Regions from separate parts of the Ruegeria sp. CK2 genome, predicted to be linked through region 2. Evidence: riboswitches for the same ligand, from Rfam matches in the RefSeq annotation. Region 2 holds a riboswitch; each other region holds the start of a gene.
What was found. A riboswitch is a leader RNA that binds a small molecule or an ion and turns the genes downstream of it on or off. The one in region 2 is predicted to bind cobalamin.

Region 1 (6,879 bases), on a different contig from region 2:
GTTTCACGAGGCACAGAAAACAACCTGATAGATCCCGGGCGGGCCGGGCATAATTTCGATGTTCTCTTTGGCTTATCTTATCAAATCGATCCATCAAAACCGCCTCGATGGGACGCGGATGGGACGCTGATCAATCCGAACTATGGCCGGATCAAGAATGCAACGTTTGAAGGAAACCCGCTCCGACCGGATCAGAAATTCGTTGTGGCCCTCAACAACTACCGGGCCAACGGCGGCGGTCACTTTCCATTCATTGCGAACGCTCAACCGATCAGTTTGCCGCCATTGGATATAAAAAGCGCATTGCGGGACTATTTGTCAAAACACCTGCCAGCGGATCCGATGGAACAAGCACCCTATCCCTTTGCGATTCTGCCTCTATCAGGTGCGTGCGCGATTCTCAGGACGGGCCAGGGCGCGCTCAGGCATCTGGGCGAGTTGGATGTGTATTCGCCCCAGGTGCTAGGCACCGATGCGGACGGTTTCGTGCGTATCCGCCTGACGCTCTGACGGGTTGTCTTTTTCTCAAGCTTTCCCTATATCGACACCTGAGAGGTTGGCGCGGGCGAGCGCCTCGCCAACCTGGTCAGATCCGGAAGGAAGCAGCCACAACGAGCCCCGCTTGGGTCGATGTCCAACCTCTCACTTGACGCTAGACACCAAAGAGCATTGGCCGAAGGAGGGCTTTTATGATTGTAGCAGACACCCTTCGGGCAGCCCGGTTCTAGTACTCGAACCTCAAACCGCCTGAACACATAGCCGACAGGTGCGCGCATGCCATCTGTCCGGGTTACTGTACCTGAACACAGGCAGAACAATGTCCATATTTCTATCGGACCTGGGATGGTCCCACCACTTTGCCGCGCAACACGCGGCCAATTCGTCTTGCTTACCGTTTCGTATCACAGCCGTTCATCGCGATCGTCTGACCGGGTTGGGCACGGATGGCGAAACACCTCTGCTCACCCTTGACCGACCGACAGGCGATTATGCGGTCGGAGACTGGGTGCTGGCGGACGAACACAATCGCATTCGGACCCTGCTGGATCGGCGCAGCGTCCTGAAACGCCGCGCAGCCGGCACCGGCGCCGAAGCGCAACTGATAGCAGCAAATGTCGACGCGCTGTTTATTGTCAGTTCGTGCAATGCTGATTTCAACTTACCCCGGTTGGAACGATACCTGGCACTGGCCAATCAAGCTGGATGCTATCCGGTAATTGTGCTGACCAAGGCCGATGTATGCGATGATCCGAACACATACGTTGCTCAAGCTCAGACTTTGGCACCTGTAGTGACGGTTGTTGCAATCAACGCGCTGGATCAGACAGAAATCCAGCAGGTCCTGTCCTGGTGCCCGTCCGGCCAGACCGCAGCGCTGGTTGGATCTTCGGGGGTCGGCAAGACGACACTGGCCAATGGGATGACGGGTCAGGACGAGGCAACCGCAGGCATTCGCGAAGATGATGCGCATGGTCGACATACGACGACCTCCCGCGCGCTGCATCGCATGCGAAACGGTGGCTGGCTGATTGACACGCCCGGAATGCGTGCCTTGCGTTTGCTAGACGCGCAAGACGGCGTGGATGAGGTGTTCTCAGACGTTTTAGAGTTGGCGACCAGGTGCCGCTTCTCGGATTGTCAGCATATTGCGGAACCAGATTGCGCAGTTCAAGGTGCCATTGAAGACGGCGTGCTGGACGCTTCGCGTCTGGAACGATGGAGAAAACTGCGACGTGAGGATCAGCGAAACTCGGAAACCGTGGCCCAGTCCCGCGCGCGCGACAAGGCGTTTGGCAAAATGGTCCGTTCGGTGATGAAAGACAAAAACTCTCGCAACGGCCGATGATATATGGGCGCCGAGTTTTCGGCGCCCATCCCTCACGCTATCAACCTAGGCCAGACAGCCGCATTCCGGCGGGCAAACGCCCCGATATGACCGACTTCGGTTAGACCAAACTCAGACGCAGACAAAAGATGCTGTTTGGCGTCAGGGCCGTAAAGATCCGCCAGCCGCCACACTGCGTCCGGAGGGACCATCTCGTCATCTTCGAAGGCAAACAGGTCTGCGGGAGTTCCTGTTTCTGACCATTTGACCGCCGGTAAATCGAGGCCTATTTCAGGAACGTAATTCAATGGCGCCGTGCACCATTTGCGCCATTGCCAGTAAACCGAAGCTGGCAGGTCCGTGCCGAACCCGATGGCCTTTCCTGGCAGGTACCCCAAAAGACGCGCAAGCAAGGGTGCGTGCCCATACCAGAACAACCACGCCAGCGCACGATACGGCCAAGGGTGATCTTTCAGTGTGACCAGCCCCGAACATACCCCAATCATTCGGTCGATCTGACCAATGTCGGGTTGAACCGGACCCAGCATCGCGCCCACCGAGTGACCGATGGTCCATTGCTTCGCTTTCGGAAAGCGCCGGCGCATCTCGGCCCTGGCCGCGGGCATATCAATCAGCGCCCAGTCTGCCATAGTGACTGTGGATTTGTTGAGATCTCCGGATAGAGAGTGCCCAAAGTCCCGGTAGTCATATGTCAGGCAGGCCATGCCCTGTTCTTCCGCCAGCCACTGCGCAAAATATCGGTAGTAATCTCGTGGAACTCCGGTTGCGCTGTTTAGAACAATAACGATTTCTGGCTCGGAAGCTGGCCGATATAGCCGTGCCGAAAGCATCGCCGGCCCGGACGGGAACCGAAAGTCTTCGGTCAATACCCTCTGCTGTGTGTCCAACATAGCGACCTCGGAAAAACTGAACCAATCGGTTCACCATCCTCAAATGGCACCAATTCCTGTATCCGAGTCAACACCGGTTCAGGTTGACCACACGTCCGCTTGGGATTGAGTAGGAGCGCAAGACATAAAGTCCAGCTTGACTCAGGGCGCAATCAGACGCTAGCGATTGTGTGATGGTTCCTGCCCCCTACTAGGGGTCGGGATGAAAAGGGAACACGGTGCGGTTCTGACCGGATACTCCGGGACGATCCAAATCCGCGACTGCCCCCGCAACTGTAAGCGGAAAGCAATGCCGAAATACCACTGGCCCAATGGCCGGGAAGGTCGGTAAAGCGATGACCCGCAAGTCAGGAGACCTGCCATCGGAACTGTAACCGAAACTCGGGCGGGGTGTCCGGGCAGGTCCTGACAGCACACCGCCGTCCTGCCTGATCCAAGCCCCTGTCCGCTGCGCGGAGGGCGCAAGATGATCTGGAAGACAAGAACACACGAATACACAGCAACCGTTTGTCAACGGACAGGCAAGACATGCCCTGCACTGGCCCGAATGGCGCGCGCGATGGCACAGGCTATGGCAGAAGCTCATCCAGTCGCCACTTCGGAGTTCGAAATCGAAGGCAGCAGCGAGTTGACCCATTGTCCCGAGGGCTGCACCGCGCGGTTTCGGGCCCAGCCCGATCAGATGCGTGTATTTTGCGGCACCGATGCCACGGCAAACACCAAACAGCTGGACGATTATGCCGACATGATCTTTGGCACCGATATCCAGACCATGCCATCCGGGATCATCGCAACGCCGCCTTGCGCAATGCTCGAGGTTTTGGCTCTTAAACCTCGCCAACCCGTGCAGATGGCCGCGGGCATCTTAGCCTGATCTGACGCTCACCTCTTCCAGGGTCGAACCGACGGCCCATGCCATTTGTTCGTCTGTTTCGACGGCACAGGGGCGCAAGGCGCGCAACCGTACCAGCGCCTTGTCGGGCTGTTCGCCACATTCGACCATCAGCCGTAGAACAAGCATTCCCGACCGGCCGCAACCGCCCTTACAGTGCAGCATGACACGACCGCCTCCAGACAAGGCGTGGCGCACGGCAGAGCTAACGGACGGCCATTCATCCAGAACGGTGCGGGGTGGCGCGTTAAAGTCTTCGATTGGCAGATGAACCCATCGGCTGGCCCGACTTTGAATATCGCTTCCAAAGTCCTGCGCGCCGGCCTGAAACATCTCGACTTCGGTTGCCGTAGAAATCACAAGACCCGGCTTCCAGCTTGAGATTGTGTCCAGATCACCTGCGTAGTCCCCGCCGCGACCGGGCATTGATGTGAGGGCAAGCGTGCCTCCTCCAACTTGCAAGGCGTAGATCACCAGCTGAGACATGTAACGCTCCCCCCCCTTTAATTACTGTCGCGAAAAATAGTTCGTGAAATGTACCCCTCTAGCAATACGCGCATCCGGTCCGATTCCAAAATAAAAATCCTCGCACGCTGCAGTGGACGCGGGCGATGGTGACCACTACGCTGTGCCGAAGCCCCGAATCCGCCAGAGTAAACATGACCGACGCACCCAGCCCCGCCTATCAGGTTCTCGCCCGCAAATACCGCCCGGAAACCTTTACTGATCTGGTGGGTCAGGACGCAATGGTGCGTACGCTGAAAAACGCGTTTGAGGCGGATCGGATCGCGCAAGCCTTCATCATGACCGGCATCCGTGGCACCGGGAAAACCACCACCGCGCGGATCATCGCTAAAGGCATGAACTGCATCGGTTCTGACGGCGAAGGCAAACCAACAACCGAACCTTGCGGGCAATGCGAACATTGTGTGGCCATCATAGAAGGCCGTCATGTCGACGTTATGGAGATGGACGCCGCCAGCCGCACGGGTGTGAACGATATTCGCGAGATCATCGACAGCGTCCGCTACCGCGCCGCCAGCGCTCGCTACAAGATTTACATCATTGACGAAGTTCACATGCTGTCGACCAGCGCTTTCAACGCGCTGCTCAAGACGTTGGAAGAGCCGCCTGAACATGTGAAGTTCATCTTCGCCACCACCGAGATTCGCAAGGTTCCGGTTACGGTTCTGTCGCGCTGTCAGCGATTTGACCTGCGTCGGATTGAACCCGAAGACATGATAGGCCTGCTGCGCAAGATAGCAGCGGCCGAAAACGCCGAGATTGCAGATGACGCGCTGGCGTTGATCACGCGGGCCGCTGAAGGCTCGGCGCGTGATGCTACCTCGTTGTTGGATCAGGCGATTTCTCATGGCGCGGGCGAGACCACCGCAGATCAGGTGCGCGCCATGCTGGGTCTGGCAGACCGCGGACGTGTACTGGATCTGATGGATATGATCCTGCGCGGTGATGCAGCAGGGGCATTGACAGAATTGAGCGCTCAATATGCCGAAGGGGCTGACCCGCTGGCAGTCCTGCGCGATTTGGCCGAGATCACACACTGGGTTTCGGTTGTGAAAATCACACCCGATGCAGCCGAGGATCCGACAGTATCACCAGACGAGCGTGCCCGTGGTCAACAAATGGCTGAGGCGTTGCAAATGCGCGTTCTGACACGGATGTGGCAAATGCTGCTGAAAGCGCTGGAAGAAGTCTCAGCAGCCCCGAACGCCATGATGGCGGCAGAAATGGCTGTCATTCGTCTTACCCATGTGGCCGATCTGCCAAGCCCCGAAGAGCTGATCAAGAGGCTGCAAGACTCGCCACCTCCGACTGTTGGTGGACCGGGCGGAGGTGTCCCAGTGTCTGGAAAAAGCACTGCTCCCGTTCAGGCGAGTGCCGCAATTTCGACGTCTGCCATCCCGGCCTCACACGGGTCGGGCGGTGCGCCTGTTGCCGCGCTTGCGCAGGATGTGCAAGCAGCACTCGCGCGCTATCCAACATTCGAGCACGTTGTCGAAATGATCCGCTCAAATCGGGATGTAAAGTTGCTGGTCGAGGTTGAAAACGGGGTGCGCCTTGTCTCGTACCAGCCGGGTCGCATCGAGTTTACGCCGGCTGCACCCGCCCCAACAGACTTGGCCCCTCGTTTGGGATCCGCGCTGCAACGTTGGACAGGCAATCGGTGGGCCGTTTCGATTGTGTCGCATGGTGATGCGCCCACTATTGGTGAAGTGCGCGATGCTTCCGAATTGGCCTTGAAAGCAACTGCATCTGAACATCCTTTGGTTCAAGCCGTTCTGACGCAGTTTCCCAAAGCCCGGATCACTAGAATTGAAACGCCGGAACAACGGGCAGCAAAGGTCGAGACAGAAGCCCTGCCCGAAGTTGAGGACGAATGGGATCCGTTCGAGGAAGACTGACGTCCAAACTGTCCAAACTGGATGAAACGAAACCGGGGCTCAACGGTAAGAAGGGCCTTGCCAAATACCTTGACGACGGGCGGGAAGCCCCTCGCCCCTTGTGCCGCACGGATGCCGTCCGTATTTAAGGCTCAAACCGATTTGCAGGAGAACAGCGATGCTCAAAGGACTCGGCGGTCTGGGCGATATGGCCAAGATGATGAAATCCGCACAGGATTTGCAGACCAAAATGACGGATATGCAGGAAGAGCTAAACAACATCATGGTTGTCGGCGAATCCGGCGCAGGGTTGGTCAGGGCCACTGCCTCGGCAAAAGGCGAGTTGAAAGGTCTGGACATCGACCCGTCGATCTTTAACGGGGACGACAAGGAAGTGGTCGAAGACCTGATCCTGGCCGCGATCAAAGACGCACAGGCCAAGGCCGCTGAACGCTCGCAAGATGAGATGGGCAGGCTAACAGAAAGCATGGGCTTGCCGAAAGACATCAAGCTGCCGTTCTGATACACCCGCCTGACGGGTTATCGGCCGGGCTCAACGCCCGGCCCATTTACAGGAGCGCGCCGGTGAGTTCGAACAGCGACATCGACAACCTGATCGACCTGATGGCCAAGCTGCCCGGTCTCGGGCCCCGCTCGGCCCGCCGTGCGGTGCTGCACCTGATCCGCAAGCGTGCTTTGCTTTTGACACCTCTGGCCGACGCCATGCAGCAGGTGGCGGCCACTGCCCGTGAATGCCTGAACTGCGGAAATGTAGGCACCACCGACATCTGTGACATCTGCGATAGCGAGGTCCGCGCGACCGGAGAGCTCTGCGTGGTCGAGGATGTG
Region 2 (6,879 bases):
GGTTTTCTGGCATTGGGGCCGGTCTGACCGTAGCCCGAGATTGAACAGTAAACGAGGCCGGGTAGATCATCCGCCAAGCTTTTGTAATCCAGCCCGTATTTCGCCAAGCCGCCGGGTTTGAAGTTTTCGATCAGGATATCTGCATGGGACGCCAATCGCTTGATTTCAGCCTGTCCTTCGGGCGTGGTGATGTCGATGGCCACGGATTTCTTGTTGCGGTTGGCTGACATGAAATACGCGCTCAGATCCGAGCGGTTGCCATCGGCGTCTTCAACATAAGGCGGTCCCCATTGACGGGTATCGTCGCCGCCTGTGGCCGGGTTTTCGATCTTGATGACGCTGGCGCCCAGATCGCCCAACAATTGCGTGCAAGTCGGCCCGGCCAAAATGCGAGAGAGATCCAGAACCTTGACGCCCTTCAGTGGCCCATCAGATGCGGCCATCGTAACCTCCTCGGTCAATTTCCGCGGCGATGACGGTAAAGCGGTCGGCTGCCTGGGCTGCGTCCAGTGCGGCCCGCAGTTCCTGGCGGTTGTGCACGGTGTGACCGTAGCCGCCAAGCGCGCGACCTAGGGCGGCAAAGTCATGACGATCAAAATCAACACCGCGATTGCCCATCTGCCTTTGGCGCTGCTTCAGCTCGATAAGAGCGAGGCTTGCGTCGACAAAGACCAGAAAGATCGGGTTGCCACCGAACTCAGACGCTGTCGATAGCTCTCCGGCGACCATAAGGAACCCGGCATCGCCGGAGAAACTGATGACTGGGCGCTGGGGCTCAACCAATTTCAGGCCGATCGCCATCGGCACTGCACAGCCCATGGTGCACAATGCAGACGATTGGATCAGGCCGCGCGCCTCGCTACAGTTCCACATCTGACTCAGCAGGATGCGGTGCGCGCCGCTGTCGGCCGTTGCAAGCGTTTCAGCAGGCAGAGCGGCCCGTGTTTCCGCAATAACTGCGGCAGGCCCCCATTCATCATCCGTCGGGAAAACCCGAGCCAATGCGGTTTTGACCTGATCGGGTTCACTATTGGGCCAAGTCGCCCGGGCAGGATTTCCTTTGGCAATTGCTTCAAGGGTTGCGCCGGTGTCAGCCACCAGATTCAATCCCGCCTGATGCATATAGTGATCGTTCATCACCGCAGAAATATCGATCACGCGCGTTTCTTCAGGATCCCAGATTTCACGCCAGCCGGGGCGCATTTCGATTGGATCATAACCAAGACAAAGAACCAGATCGGCCTGCTCCACCAAGGGGACAAGATGTTGATCCGCCAAAGGTGACAACCCGGCCCCGCCAAGACACAGGGGATGATCCTCAGGCACCACGCCTTTGGCTTTGTACGTTGTCACGAAAGGGATGCCGAAATGTTCCAAAAACGCCTGAACAACGCTGCTCGATCCGTCATACAAAACGTCCAGACCAACAATGGCAAAGGGGCGTTCTGCCTCGGCCACCCAGCGTCGGGCTTTTTCAAGACAATTGCCCTCAGGCCCGACGGCCGCGGCTTTCGCCAATCTGCGCCGTTTCGGCGAACTGACGCGCGTATCCGCAACCGAGATTGGGACATCAATATGAACCGGACCGGGCCGACGCTGTGTGGCGAGCGACACGGCCTTGTCCGCAACGATATCTGCGCCCTCGGCGGTCAACAGGAATGTGCCTTTGGTGATCGAACGGTAAACCTGGCTGTGATCCATGACCTGATGGGTGTAAGTCAGCGCCTCATCCGCCTCGACACACCCAGTCAGAACGATCATGGGCACACGGTCCTGCAGCGCATTGGCAACCACGTTGATGCCATTCATCGCGCCGGGGCCAAGCGTGGCCACAAGGATTGCAGGCGCACCGTCGCGGTGATGCACAGCCTCGGCCATGAAACCGGCGGCGTTTTCATGTTTGGTCAGATGAAACGTGATTCCAGCCTGTTCCAGCGCATCAACCAAAGTCAGAACTTCACCACCCGGCATGCCAAATGCGTGGCGGCATCCGGCCTCGTAAAGGCGTTGGGCCAGAAGATCAGCCGCGCGGGGAGGGGTGTCCTGCATCAATCGTGCTCCGAATTACTCAATGTGACGCAGATTGCGGAGGACGCACCCGGACGCAAGGCGGATCACGCCAGTGTGACTATTTGACAGCGTTTTCTGCGATGTCCTGAAACCTGTTATCCAATTCTGATGCGATATCAGACAAGGCTTCGCCCCCCTCATAAACGTAAGGTGCAAAGACAAAACTTGGCGTTTTGTAAGACAGTGTCGCCGTGCCGTCGTCATCTTCCGTGACATAAAATCGGATGGGAGCCTCAATCATGGCAGCGGTTGAGGTTTCAAGCACGCGCACGGCAAAGTCGTTGTTGAAAACACCGATCACCATGTTGCCCGGAATCGTGATCCCTCGCGCGGCTGCCGCTTTGGTTGGCCCGGCCTGCGTGACAACGATCAGCCCGTTTTCTTTCACCGCTGCTTTTGTATCCGCCACCAGTTCGTCGTAGCTTTTCCCGGTGTCGTAAACAGCCCAACCGGACAAAGCTTCGTCGGCCAGTGCAGGTAAGGCCAGCAGACATATGATTGCCCCAAGAACTTTCATCCGATGACCTCCGCTTTTTTGGTCGGACCCTTGATGCCAGAAATCGGACGGATACGCACTCACATTCTTGTGCGGTCCAACGTGACGCGGACTTGCGCCTTAGTCGGTAAAGCCGCAGAAACAGGAAAACGAAAGGCAAGCTAAACGTGGACCAGACTCGCATTCTCATTTGCAACAGCTGTTCCGGCACCCGTGATCGCGATGCAGAGCGTCAGGCTGTGGCGCGCGCGCTTGCCAAGGCAGGTCTGGCAGAGCGTATTGAGCTGGCCGAGCATGCTTGTTTCAATGGCTGTCAGGATCCGGTGGCGCTGGCGCTTCAGGGGGACGGCATGGCCTCTTACGTGTTTTCCGGGGTCGATGTGGTGGCGGATGCGAATGATATTGCAGCAACCTGCCTGACCTATCTGGATAGCCCTACGGGCTGGATTGAAGACGCCCGGCCATGCGGGCGGCTTCGTTTGTGTTTGCGAACGCGCATACCGGCGCTTCAGTCGACCTGAATCACTTGTGAGGCGCTGACGGGAACCCCTTCGACCATTAGCTGGCTGTGGCTGTTGCTATTCAGCGAAACCTCGATTTCAACCTCGCCCTTGGGCAGGTCTGCAAGATGCATCCAATTGCCGTAGAGCCGCGCGAGCTTTAGGTCATTGGCATATACATGCGCGTGCCCTTTGCCCGGTTGGTCCGCAGCAGATGCGCTTTCCGGTGCGAATTCGAAGTTTTGCGGCAAGACATGCAGGTTCCAACCGGCCATGGGGTCTTTGACCACAGTAACTTTCACGCTGGGCGCGTTTGGTCCAGCAGGCAAGTTGATCACTGCAGAATGATCATGCGCTGCGGTCTCGGCCTGATGGCCTCCATGATGCGCGGGATCAGAATGATCATGGCCATCAAACGTGACGCCGTTGGCCGCAGCCAGCACAAAGCCAGCCCCACCACCAAAGATCAGGCCAATTGCAAACAAAGCAAGTGAGCGGGACATCTTGTATCCTTGAAAAGGGAAAAGCCCGCCGGGGTGGTTCCCGACGGGCCGTTAAGTCGCCAGTTAGGCATGCGCTTCGGCGTGCTTAGCCTCTTTTTGCCAGAAGTATCCTGCAAAAGACCCAACCAGAACCCAAGCGGCCAAACCGATGCCAAACGCTCGCGCCGCGAATAGGGCGCCGATCTCGGTCGGGACGGGGCCGGTGAAAAACTCTGGCTCGGGTGCGCCGATGATATGAGGCGCCATCAGCAGAACCGTAGCAATCACATAGCTGATGAGGTTGGAGCCAAAAGCGATCAACCACATGGCTACGGCAGCGGTTGCAACGGTCGCAAACCACCAGATCTGACGTGCGAAGACATCAGCGGCGGCCACACCCGGCACTTCGGGTGCTAGGGTGAAACCCGGTGCGAAATGCACTGCGACAAATCCGGCAAGCCCCCACAATATGCCCGTTCGGCCATCAACTTTATGGCCTTGTCCTTCGGCGATCGACATCAGTGCCACAACAATCAGCGAGTAGCCGGTGTAAGTCAGCATGGTGAAGATCACGCTAAGGGCGTCACGCTGAAGATCCGAGAAGATGCCTGGCAGTTCGGGATGTGCGGTGACGGCCGCGCCGCCGAAATGCACCAACTCACCTGATTCATACAGCTCTGCGTGCAGCAATACGGGTTGCACGAATACCAACTGCAGCAAGGCGGCAATCAGCCCCGCTGCAGCGCCAGCGAACAAAGCGCTGGTCAGAATGCGACTGAACATGGGCTCAGTGGCAGGGGAAGCCGGTGGCGTGACGCACGTCATGGGCGGCGTCATGCAGCGCGGATGCCTGCACGTGACCTGCCAGTGTGACGATGCCAAGGCCCAGAACTACTGCGAAAACTGCTGGAATTAGGCCTGCGCGCGAGGCGGATGCCTTAAGTGTTTGTGTTGTCATTTCTTGTCCTCCTGTGCCGTCGCACCCGACGGCCGGTGTTTCAATACTCGCCTGGCAGGTCTCCTGGCTCGCGGGTCGGTGCCTCTGTTCGCCTTCCCCCCAAAACTTCGGGAGTGGCTGGTTGAACACAGGCTCACCGCTTACAGTCGCGGGGGCGGCTTTGGATTAGACTTCAAAGGAAGGCGCACCAAATTCCCTCTTAGCATCCGGATATCTCCGGCAGGACCAGACGCTCCCATTTAGCCGGGAACGTCGCGCCGACGCAATCGCCATTTGCGACGTTTCGTGTCACACAGCGCGTTTTTTCAGGATATAGATATCCATGATCCAGCCATGATCAGCCCTGGCTTGTGCGCGGGTTGCAAGGATGTCTTCGGCCACTTCATCCAACGGTCCATGGATCAAGATTTCTTCTGTCATACCCACATAAGCGCCCCACCAGATGTCATAATCTGCCATTGCAAGGCTTTGAAACGAACATTCCCCATCCAGCATGACCGCGATTGTTGATACGGCTTCGGGCCAGCCTTCGTCACGCAGGCGGCGGCCGGTCGTAACGACATAGGGCGCGCCGATGTCGTTTATTGGAATTCCGTGCGCTGCGGTTAATGCCTGCAGAGCGGTAATGCCCGGGATCACGCGTTTGACGGGTTTGGGCTCCAACCGCGCGGCGATTCGAAGAGAGCTGTCATAAAGCGAAGGATCCCCCCAAATCAGCAACGCAACATTGCGCGCGTTTGGGTGCGAGTCGATTGCGTCCTGCCACCGTAGCGCGATGGCATCATGCCAGTCATCGACACCCTGCAGATAACCGTCATCACCGCGTCTTTTGGGAATGTCGAAATAAGCAATCGTCGGTTGGGTGTCCGTCACTTGCGCAATGATCTGCTCGCGTATTCCGGCCAGATCGGCTTTGTTCTCGCCCTTGCGCGGAATCAAGATCAAGTCCGCTGCGCGGATGGCTTCTGCACCCTGAAAGGTGACATGGTCCGGATTGCCGGTACCGATGCCAACCAGATTCAATTCATACATCGTCGAACTCCGCCAACGGGCCATACAAGATCAGCGCCGGAGCGGTTCCGATCTCGGATTGCAGCCTGTCCGACAAAGCCCCGATGGTCGATCGATGCAGCACTTGATCAGGGGTCGACACGGATTCGGCCATGAGCGCGGGCGTGTCCAGAGGCAGGCCATGCGCGTGCAACGCCTCGACCAGCAGTGGAAATGTCCGTTTGCCCATGAAGACAACGGTTGTGGCGTATGCATCTGCCAGCGCGGGCAGGTTCAGATCCTCCGGCAGTTTGCCGCTGACATCATGGCCCGTAACAAATTGGACCCGCCGCGCGGTCAGACGCCGGGTCAAAGGAATACCCGCGGCCGCCGCCGCTGCGATGGCGGACGGAATACCCGGTATGATCTCGTAGTCGATCCCAGCCTCGCGCAGGGCCACGAGTTCTTCCTCCAACCGCCCGAACAACCCGCCGTCACCGGATTTCAACCGAACAACCCGGGCGCCAGTTTCGGCATACTCAACCAACAACCGGCTGACATGGTTCTGTTTTGGTGAAGGGCGGCCTGCGCGTTTGCCGACGCCCACCAGATCCGCATCATCACGCGCATGGGTCAGAATCGGGCCACTGCTCAGATCATCAAACAGCACCGCGTCGGCGTTTTGCATCCGATCGACGGCTTTCAGGGTCAACAACTCCGGGTCACCGGGGCCAGAGCCGATGAACGAGACAAATCCGCTCATGCCGAGGCCTCTGCAATCAGGTGGAAGAACGTGCCCGTCACATTGCCTCGAACGGACCCGGTTTGTGGCCCTTCAGCGCCCTCGGCGTCGAAGACCCGGGCCAGAGGGGCGTCTGGCTGGTCCACAATTGAAGAATAGTGAAACTCGTGCCCGCGTAGGGCTGTGCCAGCAGTAAGCCCGGGCATGGGCGCCAGCAATTCAGCTTTGCGGTAGCCCAAGTTGAATTTGCGCTTTTCATAAGATGTCACAAGGCCCAGCAGACCGGCCATCTTGTGGCGCATGCCTTCCTTGTCAATCAAACCTTCGCCCAACGCCATATAGCCACCGCATTCACCATGGACAGGTTTGGTTTCGGCGTGTTTGCGTAGCCCTGCCAGGAATGTCTCGGCAGCGGCCAACTTGCCTGCATGCAACTCGGGATACCCGCCCGGCAACCACACGATGTCGGCATCTTTTGCTGGGGCTTCATTGGCCAACGGGGAAAACGGCAAAACCTCTGCCCCGGCAACGCGCCAGCCTTCCAGCAGATGCGGGTAGGTGAATGAAAACGCGGCATCCTGCGCCAATGCAATCCGCTGGGCTGGAGGCCGCGGCAGCGCGGCTGACGACGGCCCGTAGGG
Region 3 (6,879 bases), on a different contig from region 2:
AAAACGGTATGGCCAGCCCGGAACGTCGGCAGGATGATGACCGTATCGACTATCTAAACCAGCACTTTTCGGCCGTTCAGGACGCATTGGATCAGGGTGTCCCGATCGACGGTTATTTTATCTGGTCATTGCTCGACAACTACGAATGGGCCTACGGGTACGAAAAGCGTTTTGGGTTGGTGGATGTGGATTTTGAAACTCTTGAAAGAAGACCCAAAGCGTCTTTCCAAGCGCTGAAGTCCGCACTCAAAACAACGGATCGTGTCGCGTTGCCTCTGGCACAACCTGCTGGTTCGGTTCATGAACACTGGAATCTGGTGGCGGATGTTGGTGGCACGAACACCCGCCTAGGTGTTGTCTCAAACGGTCTATTGACCGATCTTCGCAGACACCCCACCGGCACATTGCCCGATCTCCTGGATGCCCTGCACAGTTTGCGCGACGAGATTGGGACCGATCCTCAGGCCGTTGTCGCCGCCGGAGCAGGCCCGGTCAGGAGCGGAACTATTCGCCTGACCAACGCGAATCTGGATCTGTCCGAAGCAGAACTGCACGAAGCGACCGGCGCCAAACATACCTATGTGATCAACGATTTCACGGCAGCCGCATGGTCGGTCGCCGAAGTGACCAGCGCAGAGGTCGCCGTTTTGCAAGGGGAAGCCACCCCCCCGGCTGGCACACGACTGGTTGTCGGGCCCGGGACCGGGCTTGGCGTTGGGGCGCTGCTCTATTCAGAAGGTCATTATCATACCGTGTCCGGCGAAGGCGGGCATGTCGGTCTGTCGCCTCGTCATCGCGAAGAAGTTGAAATTTTCGACGCAGCCCGTCGCATCGCGCCAAATAGCTTTTTTGGTGACAGTCTGGCGCTGGAAGCCGAGATGTTTCTAAGTGGCACTGGGCTGCCGATCTTATACCAGGCCACAGGTATGGCGGCCGGTCAATGCGATACACCGCTCAGGTCCGCAAAAGAAATCTTGCAAGATGCGCGCAGCGGGGCTGATGCCGTGGCGGCGCAAGCGGCCCAGATCTTCACGACGCATCTTGGTGCTTTGATGGGTGACATGGCTGTCACTCTGATGCCTACAGGGGGCGTATTTCTGGTCGGTGGCGTCGCGGAAAAAAACCGCTGGTTGTTTGGCCGTGAGTTTCGCGAGGCGTTTAACGGCGGTGGCCGTTTTAGTGAGCTGCGTCAGTCAATGAACCTTTATGTTTCAGAGCAACCTGAATTTGGCATTGTTGGCGCTAACAACTTCTGCAAAAATGCGCTTATGCGGTAAGCTTGCCGCCTCATACATATTTCAGAAGAGGACCCCGGGATGATCCTGTGCTGCGGTGAAGCCCTGATCGACATGATCGCCGAACCAACGGTTTCGGGCGCAAACGGTTTTGTTCCGCATTCCGGTGGGGCGATCTTCAATACGGCCATTGCGTTGGGACGGTTGGGTGCGCCGGTGGGAATGCTGACGGGGCTGTCTTCGGACATGTTCGGACAACAATTGGCAGATGCGTTACAGGCCAGCCACGTGGATGCATCGCATGTCATCACCTCAGACCGCCCCACGACCCTGGCCTTTGTCCAACTGCAGGACGGGCAAGCCTCGTACAATTTTGTTGACGAAAACACCGCAGGTCGGATGCTGCAAGCCGAAGATATGCCGACCCAACTTTCGTCTGTGTCCGCGCTGTATTTCGGCGGAATCAGCCTGGCTTGCGAACCTTGCGCCGACGCCTATGCCGCCCTGTTGCATCGCCATGGATCAGAAAGCGCGGTTATGCTGGACCCGAATATCCGGCCCGGGTTTATCAAGGACCAGACCCGGTATCGCACACGCCTGAACCGCATGATAGCGCAGGCCGACATGATCAAAGTATCTGACGAGGATTTGGACTGGATTATCCCGGGCCCCGAAAGCCACGCTGAAAAGGTGCCACTGTTGCTTCAGGCTGGGCCTTCGGTGGTCATTGTCACACGGGGCGGCGATGGGGCAACGGGGTATCTGGCGGATGGCACTGAAACCTCTGTTCCAGTGAAGCCCGTGCAGGTCGTGGACACAGTCGGCGCGGGCGACACTTTTAATGCAGGGGTTCTTGCAGAACTACACCGATCGGGCCACCTGAGCAAATCCGGCTTACTTGGTCTGACGGCCGACACTTTGCGCGCAGCCCTTGCGTTAGGCACCAAAATTGCCGGGGTAACCGTATCCCGGGCCGGGGCAAACCCACCGTGGGCTCATGAGCTTTGATCTGATGAGGCAAGCACAATGAAAAGATCCGACATCAACCGCATCAAAGCTGAGGCCCATAGCTTCATCCAGTCTTTTGGGTTTGCTCTACCACCGTTCGCGGACTGGTCTCCGAAACAAATGCGCGGCCCCAAGGCGGAAAGTATCCGCGAACGCGGGTTGGGCTGGGACATCACCGACTATGGTCAGGGAAAATTTGATGACCTCGGTCTATTCCTGTTCACCCTGCGCAACGGAGACGTTGGCGACCTGAACCAAGGTCGTGGTATGCTATACGCTGAAAAGCTTTTGATTTCACGTGATAAACAGCTGTCACCGATGCACCGTCATGTCATCAAGGCCGAGGATATTATCAATCGCGGTGGTGGTGATCTGGTCATGGAAGTTCATGCATCGAACCCAGATGGGGACGTCGATCGCGACAACCCCGTGACTGTCCCAAGCGATGGCTGCCCAGTGACAATTCAGCCGGGCGAACTCCTGCGTTTGAAACCCGGCGCAAGCGTGACGCTGATGCCCGGCATTTGGCATGCTTTCTGGGCGGAACACGGCGATTGCCTCATCGGAGAGGTTTCTACCGTTAACGATGACCGCACGGACAACGTTTTCGAAGAGCCAATCCCCCGCTTTGCGACGATCGAGGAAGATACTGATCCCGATTTCCTGCTGGTCGCCGACTACTGACCCAAGCTTGAAGCTGGGTATATTTGCGACGCAACTCCTCTTGTCATTTCCGACTCTTTTTGTCAGATAACGTGTGACCCAGTCAGATCCCTCGGAATCACGCCCGGTCAAGGACCAGAGACCGAGAGACGATCATGACAAAAACACTCACCGACCTATTGGCCATGGATACTATCGCCAGCCGCCACGGATGTGCGCTGAAGCCAAAGTTGCGGCAGGCAATTGAGGCCGCCCTCAGATTCCCAGCCCACGCAGCATCACCGCGGCGTGAAACCCCAATCGCCGAATGCGATCTGCCCGAAAACGTTCAAAGCCTGTCCAGCCATTCAGTAAAAACGGAAAGGCGGCGCGCATGAGTTTCTCCACCTCCGGACAAAGCGAAGCGCGCGCACCCAATGCATTGCGGGATTTCGATGGTTTCGAACGGGGCCTTCTTCCCGTCATGCGGCATTTCATCCTCAGCTTTTCGGAGCCCACAACCCAAGCCTGGCAACATGCATACTCGGTCGCAATCGAAAAGTGGGGGCACGATCAGGGCCTCAATCTTGCGCACCTTGTTTTCAAAGTCATCAAGGCCGCCTTGCATTGCCGCACTGACGGGCTGGCTTTCAAAGATCCTCTGAGCCTGGAAGACCGGCGGGAAGTCACTTGTGATGAGAGAGCGTTGCTGAAAATGCTACATCACATGCGACGCGATGAAACACCCGCTGCGCGAGACGCCGTTGGTCAGGTTACCGGTGGGTATCCCGATGCACATCTGATTCAAGCCGGGCTGACATTGGCCAGCCGGTTTCCCATCAGCGGCGATCACCAAAGGCAATCGACACGACGCCTTTTCTACGTGTGGTTCAGTGACGCCGCGCTGGCAATGACCTGACGCTTGACAATCGATGCGACACCAGACTAGCTGGCCGGGATGGTTCCCTTAGGTTCTCCTTGGGGATGAAAATGGGAATGCGGTGCGGCCCACGACAATCGGGCCAATTCCGTGACTGCCCCCGCAACTGTAGGCGGTGAGCGACGCCAAATCACCACTGGCCCAGAGGGTCGGGAAGGTTGGCCAAGCGACGACCCGCAAGTCAGGAGACCTGCCATCAGATGTTCAACCAACCCGGGGCGGGGCGTCCTGGAAGGAGGCTATGATGGCGCGTCTGCGTGTTCACAAGACTTGCACTTTCTGTCCGCATTTTTTGAGTGGCGGGGACTGCTATGTCCGATACTCCTGACCACTTTGTACTAATCTGCTCAACCTGCCAGGGACCAGTGGCGGCTGAAACAGCGCAAAAACTGCTGGATGAGCAGCTGCCAACCGGATTTGCGACGCGACTGATCGCATGCATGGCAGGGTGTGAACGGCCCATGACTGTTGGCCTACAGGCGAAGCAGAAAGCGCAGTATCTTTTCGGTGAAATCACAAGCCTAAAAGATCTGACCGCAGTGGCCGAGTTTGCCCATCAGTATCTCGACAGTGAGGACGGTTGGACCAGCGCGTCCGAGCGCCCGCCTGCCCTGCTCACCAAAACACTCTCGCGGTTGCCATGTTTGCCTGCCAAGGACGGGTCATGAGCTTTTTAACCGCCGAAGGCCTTGGATATTATGCATTGAATGGCGACGTCCTGCTTCAGGACGTGTCCTTCAATCTCGACGAGGGCGCGGTTCTTGCCATCGCCGGACCAAACGGTGCCGGGAAAACCACCCTCTTGAACCTGTTATGCGGTGTTGAACGGCTTGCCCTGGGCGATGTGCGTATCCGCAACCAAAGCCTACGTAGCTTGTCAGCGCAGCAAAGGGCGCGGACCATTGCCGTGGTCGGCCAACAGGAATTGCCGGACGGCCGCTTGAGGCTGCGGGACTACGTTGCACTGGGCCAAATACCCATTCAGGCTGACCGGTCAGCGGCTGACCACAAAGCAGATCTGGACCGGGTTCTTGCGATAACCGAGCTGACCCATTTGGCCGGTAAATCAATGCGGATGCTGTCAGGCGGCGAACGGCAGCGCGCACATATTGCGCGCGCGCTGGCGCAAAACCCGTCGCTGCTGTTTCTGGACGAACCAACCAATCACCTGGATCCGGACGCCAAGGGGCATATGCTCTCATTGGTCGCAAATTTGGGTGTGACAGTGGTCATGATTGTCCACGATCTGGTCATGATCCCCGAGTTTGCCACCCATGTTGCGTTGATGAAAACCACCCGTCTGACAGGGTTCGGGCCTGTGACTGAAGTGCTGACCCCGGATCGCGTCCGGGACACCTTTGGAGTGGACTATTTGTGCTTCCAGCATGAAGGCCGCTTGATCCCGGCACTCGACATCCGAAAACGAAAACTGACATCATAACAGGAGCTTATCATGATGCAGAAACTCTGGCCTGTGGCGTTGATCACCGGCCTGGCCAACGGTGCAGCCGCGCACGAAATGTCCGTGGACAACTGCGGTGAGCCATTGGTGTTTGACACAATGCCCGAGCGGTTGGTTGTGCACGATATGAATATGACCGACATGGCCTTTGCGTTGGGTCTGCAAGACAAGATTGTTGGTCTGACCGGGATCACGGGTTGGTACAAAACCAGCCCAGATTTTGATGCGCTGCGCGGCGAAATCCCTGAACTTGCCCCAAAATACCCCACGATCGAGAATTTGGTGGCTGTCGAGCCGGATCTGTTCTTCGCCGGTTGGTACTATGGCATGAAGCCAGGTGGCGACGTGACGCCCGACACGTTGGCGCCCTTTGGCATCAAAACCATGATCCTGACAGAAAGCTGCGTGCATCTGGACAAGGATCGCCCCGACGCCAGCATGAACCTTCTGTTTGACGATGTATTGCGCCTGGGCAAGGTCATGCATGTTGAAGACAAGGCCGAAGCGCTGGTCGCCGAATGGAAAGATCAGCTATCGGGCATCGAAACACGGACCGCTGCTCTGGCAAAACCTCGTGTCTTCCTGTTGGACGGTCCGGCGGATGCGCCCTTTACCGCAGGCAAGTTTGCCATACCTGACGCGATGATCGCTGCCGCCGGTGGCGAAAACGTCACCCACGATCTGGACACCAGCTGGGGCCGCACCTCGTGGGAAGCTGTTGCCGCATCAAACCCCGAGTTTCTGGTGTTGTTGGACTACCAAACCGGCAATGGAGCGGCGGACACGTTCGAATTTCTTCAGGACCATCCAGTGATGTCGCAAACCGATGCGGTCAAGAACGAGCGCTGGATCGGGTTGCGATACGAAGAACTGACGCCCGGGCCGGCGAATATCGAAGCGATCGAGAAAATGGCGCGGGCGATGCACCCGGAAATCAACTGACATGGGCCATACAGGCCGGATAGTAGGACTGGGGGCGGTCGTTCTGACCGCCCTTTTGCTGTTGTCCACGATCTATGGCACCACACCGATCCCAGTTTCGGACGTGTTGGCAGCCATCGGGTTGGGAACGGGCCTGACCGAAGGTGAAATGTCGCCCCTGCACCGAATAGTCTTCGACCTGCGCTTGCCGCGCGCCTTGTTTGCGGCCGTCATTGGCGCAGGTTTGGGCGTTGTCGGCGTGGTGTTGCAAACCACGACACGCAATGATCTGGCGGACCCGTTCCTTTTTGGACTGTCTTCAGGCGCGGCGGCTGGGGCTGTTTTGGTCATCACCGTCACTGGTGATGTACTGGGCATCTGGACCTTGCCCCTTGCTGCATTTTGCGGCGGTTTGATTGCATCCGCTATCGTGCTTGCGCTGGTTCAGGGGCTGCGCACCAGCGCGCCAGAAAAGCTGATCCTAGCTGGCCTGGCCGTTTCGTTCCTGTTTTCGGCAATCACAAATTACCTGATTTTTGCGGGCGACAGCCGCGCTGCACATTCGGTGATCTTCTGGATGCTTGGCGGGCTGGGGCTGGCCCGGTGGGAGACGTTTCCGCTGGTGCTGATCGGGCTTGGGCTGATCCTTGGCTACGCATTGTACCGCAGCC

Region 1: it holds a riboswitch for cobalamin, as region 2 does, so the genes downstream of both, ACR0BU_RS22965 (hypothetical protein) here and ACR0BU_RS07915 (CbtB domain-containing protein) in region 2, are expected to answer to the same signal.
Region 3: it holds a riboswitch for cobalamin, as region 2 does, so the genes downstream of both, ACR0BU_RS12685 (DUF1636 family protein) here and ACR0BU_RS07915 (CbtB domain-containing protein) in region 2, are expected to answer to the same signal.

What each region holds. Positions count from the first base shown of each region.
Region 1 covers NZ_JBQFPW010000022.1:47,538-54,416, forward strand. Annotated here, with positions in the region: gene ACR0BU_RS22945 (bifunctional 2',3'-cyclic-nucleotide 2'-phosphodiesterase/3'-nucleotidase) at 1-510, shown strand, start outside; RNA gene ffs (signal recognition particle sRNA small type) at 550-648, shown strand; gene rsgA (ribosome small subunit-dependent GTPase A) at 818-1,846, shown strand; gene ACR0BU_RS22960 (alpha/beta hydrolase family protein) at 1,879-2,736, opposite strand; cobalamin riboswitch at 2,895-3,114, shown strand; gene ACR0BU_RS22965 (hypothetical protein) at 3,203-3,610, shown strand; gene ACR0BU_RS22970 (protein-tyrosine phosphatase family protein) at 3,602-4,114, opposite strand; gene ACR0BU_RS22975 (DNA polymerase III subunit gamma/tau) at 4,288-6,051, shown strand; gene ACR0BU_RS22980 (YbaB/EbfC family nucleoid-associated protein) at 6,209-6,553, shown strand; gene recR (recombination mediator RecR) at 6,616-6,879, shown strand, end outside.
Region 2 covers NZ_JBQFPW010000004.1:49,126-56,004, forward strand. Annotated here, with positions in the region: gene ACR0BU_RS07885 (CaiB/BaiF CoA transferase family protein) at 1-443, opposite strand, end outside; gene ACR0BU_RS07890 (thiamine pyrophosphate-binding protein) at 430-2,049, opposite strand; gene ACR0BU_RS07895 (DUF302 domain-containing protein) at 2,129-2,587, opposite strand; gene ACR0BU_RS07900 (DUF1636 family protein) at 2,734-3,087, shown strand; gene ACR0BU_RS07905 (hypothetical protein) at 3,075-3,569, opposite strand; gene ACR0BU_RS07910 (CbtA family protein) at 3,633-4,331, opposite strand; gene ACR0BU_RS07915 (CbtB domain-containing protein) at 4,336-4,506, opposite strand; cobalamin riboswitch at 4,543-4,751, opposite strand; gene cobF (precorrin-6A synthase (deacetylating)) at 4,795-5,538, opposite strand; gene cobA (uroporphyrinogen-III C-methyltransferase) at 5,531-6,259, opposite strand; gene ACR0BU_RS07930 (cobyrinic acid a,c-diamide synthase CobB) at 6,256-6,879, opposite strand, start outside.
Region 3 covers NZ_JBQFPW010000007.1:105,371-112,249, reverse strand. Annotated here, with positions in the region: partial or broken gene ACR0BU_RS12715 (GH1 family beta-glucosidase) at 1-251, shown strand, start outside; gene ACR0BU_RS12710 (glucokinase) at 318-1,277, shown strand; gene ACR0BU_RS12705 (carbohydrate kinase family protein) at 1,317-2,243, shown strand; gene ACR0BU_RS12700 (D-lyxose/D-mannose family sugar isomerase) at 2,262-2,927, shown strand; gene ACR0BU_RS12695 (hypothetical protein) at 3,062-3,283, shown strand; gene ACR0BU_RS12690 (hypothetical protein) at 3,280-3,804, shown strand; cobalamin riboswitch at 3,830-4,037, shown strand; gene ACR0BU_RS12685 (DUF1636 family protein) at 4,137-4,493, shown strand; gene ACR0BU_RS12680 (ABC transporter ATP-binding protein) at 4,490-5,266, shown strand; gene ACR0BU_RS12675 (ABC transporter substrate-binding protein) at 5,279-6,229, shown strand; gene ACR0BU_RS12670 (FecCD family ABC transporter permease) at 6,231-6,879, shown strand, end outside.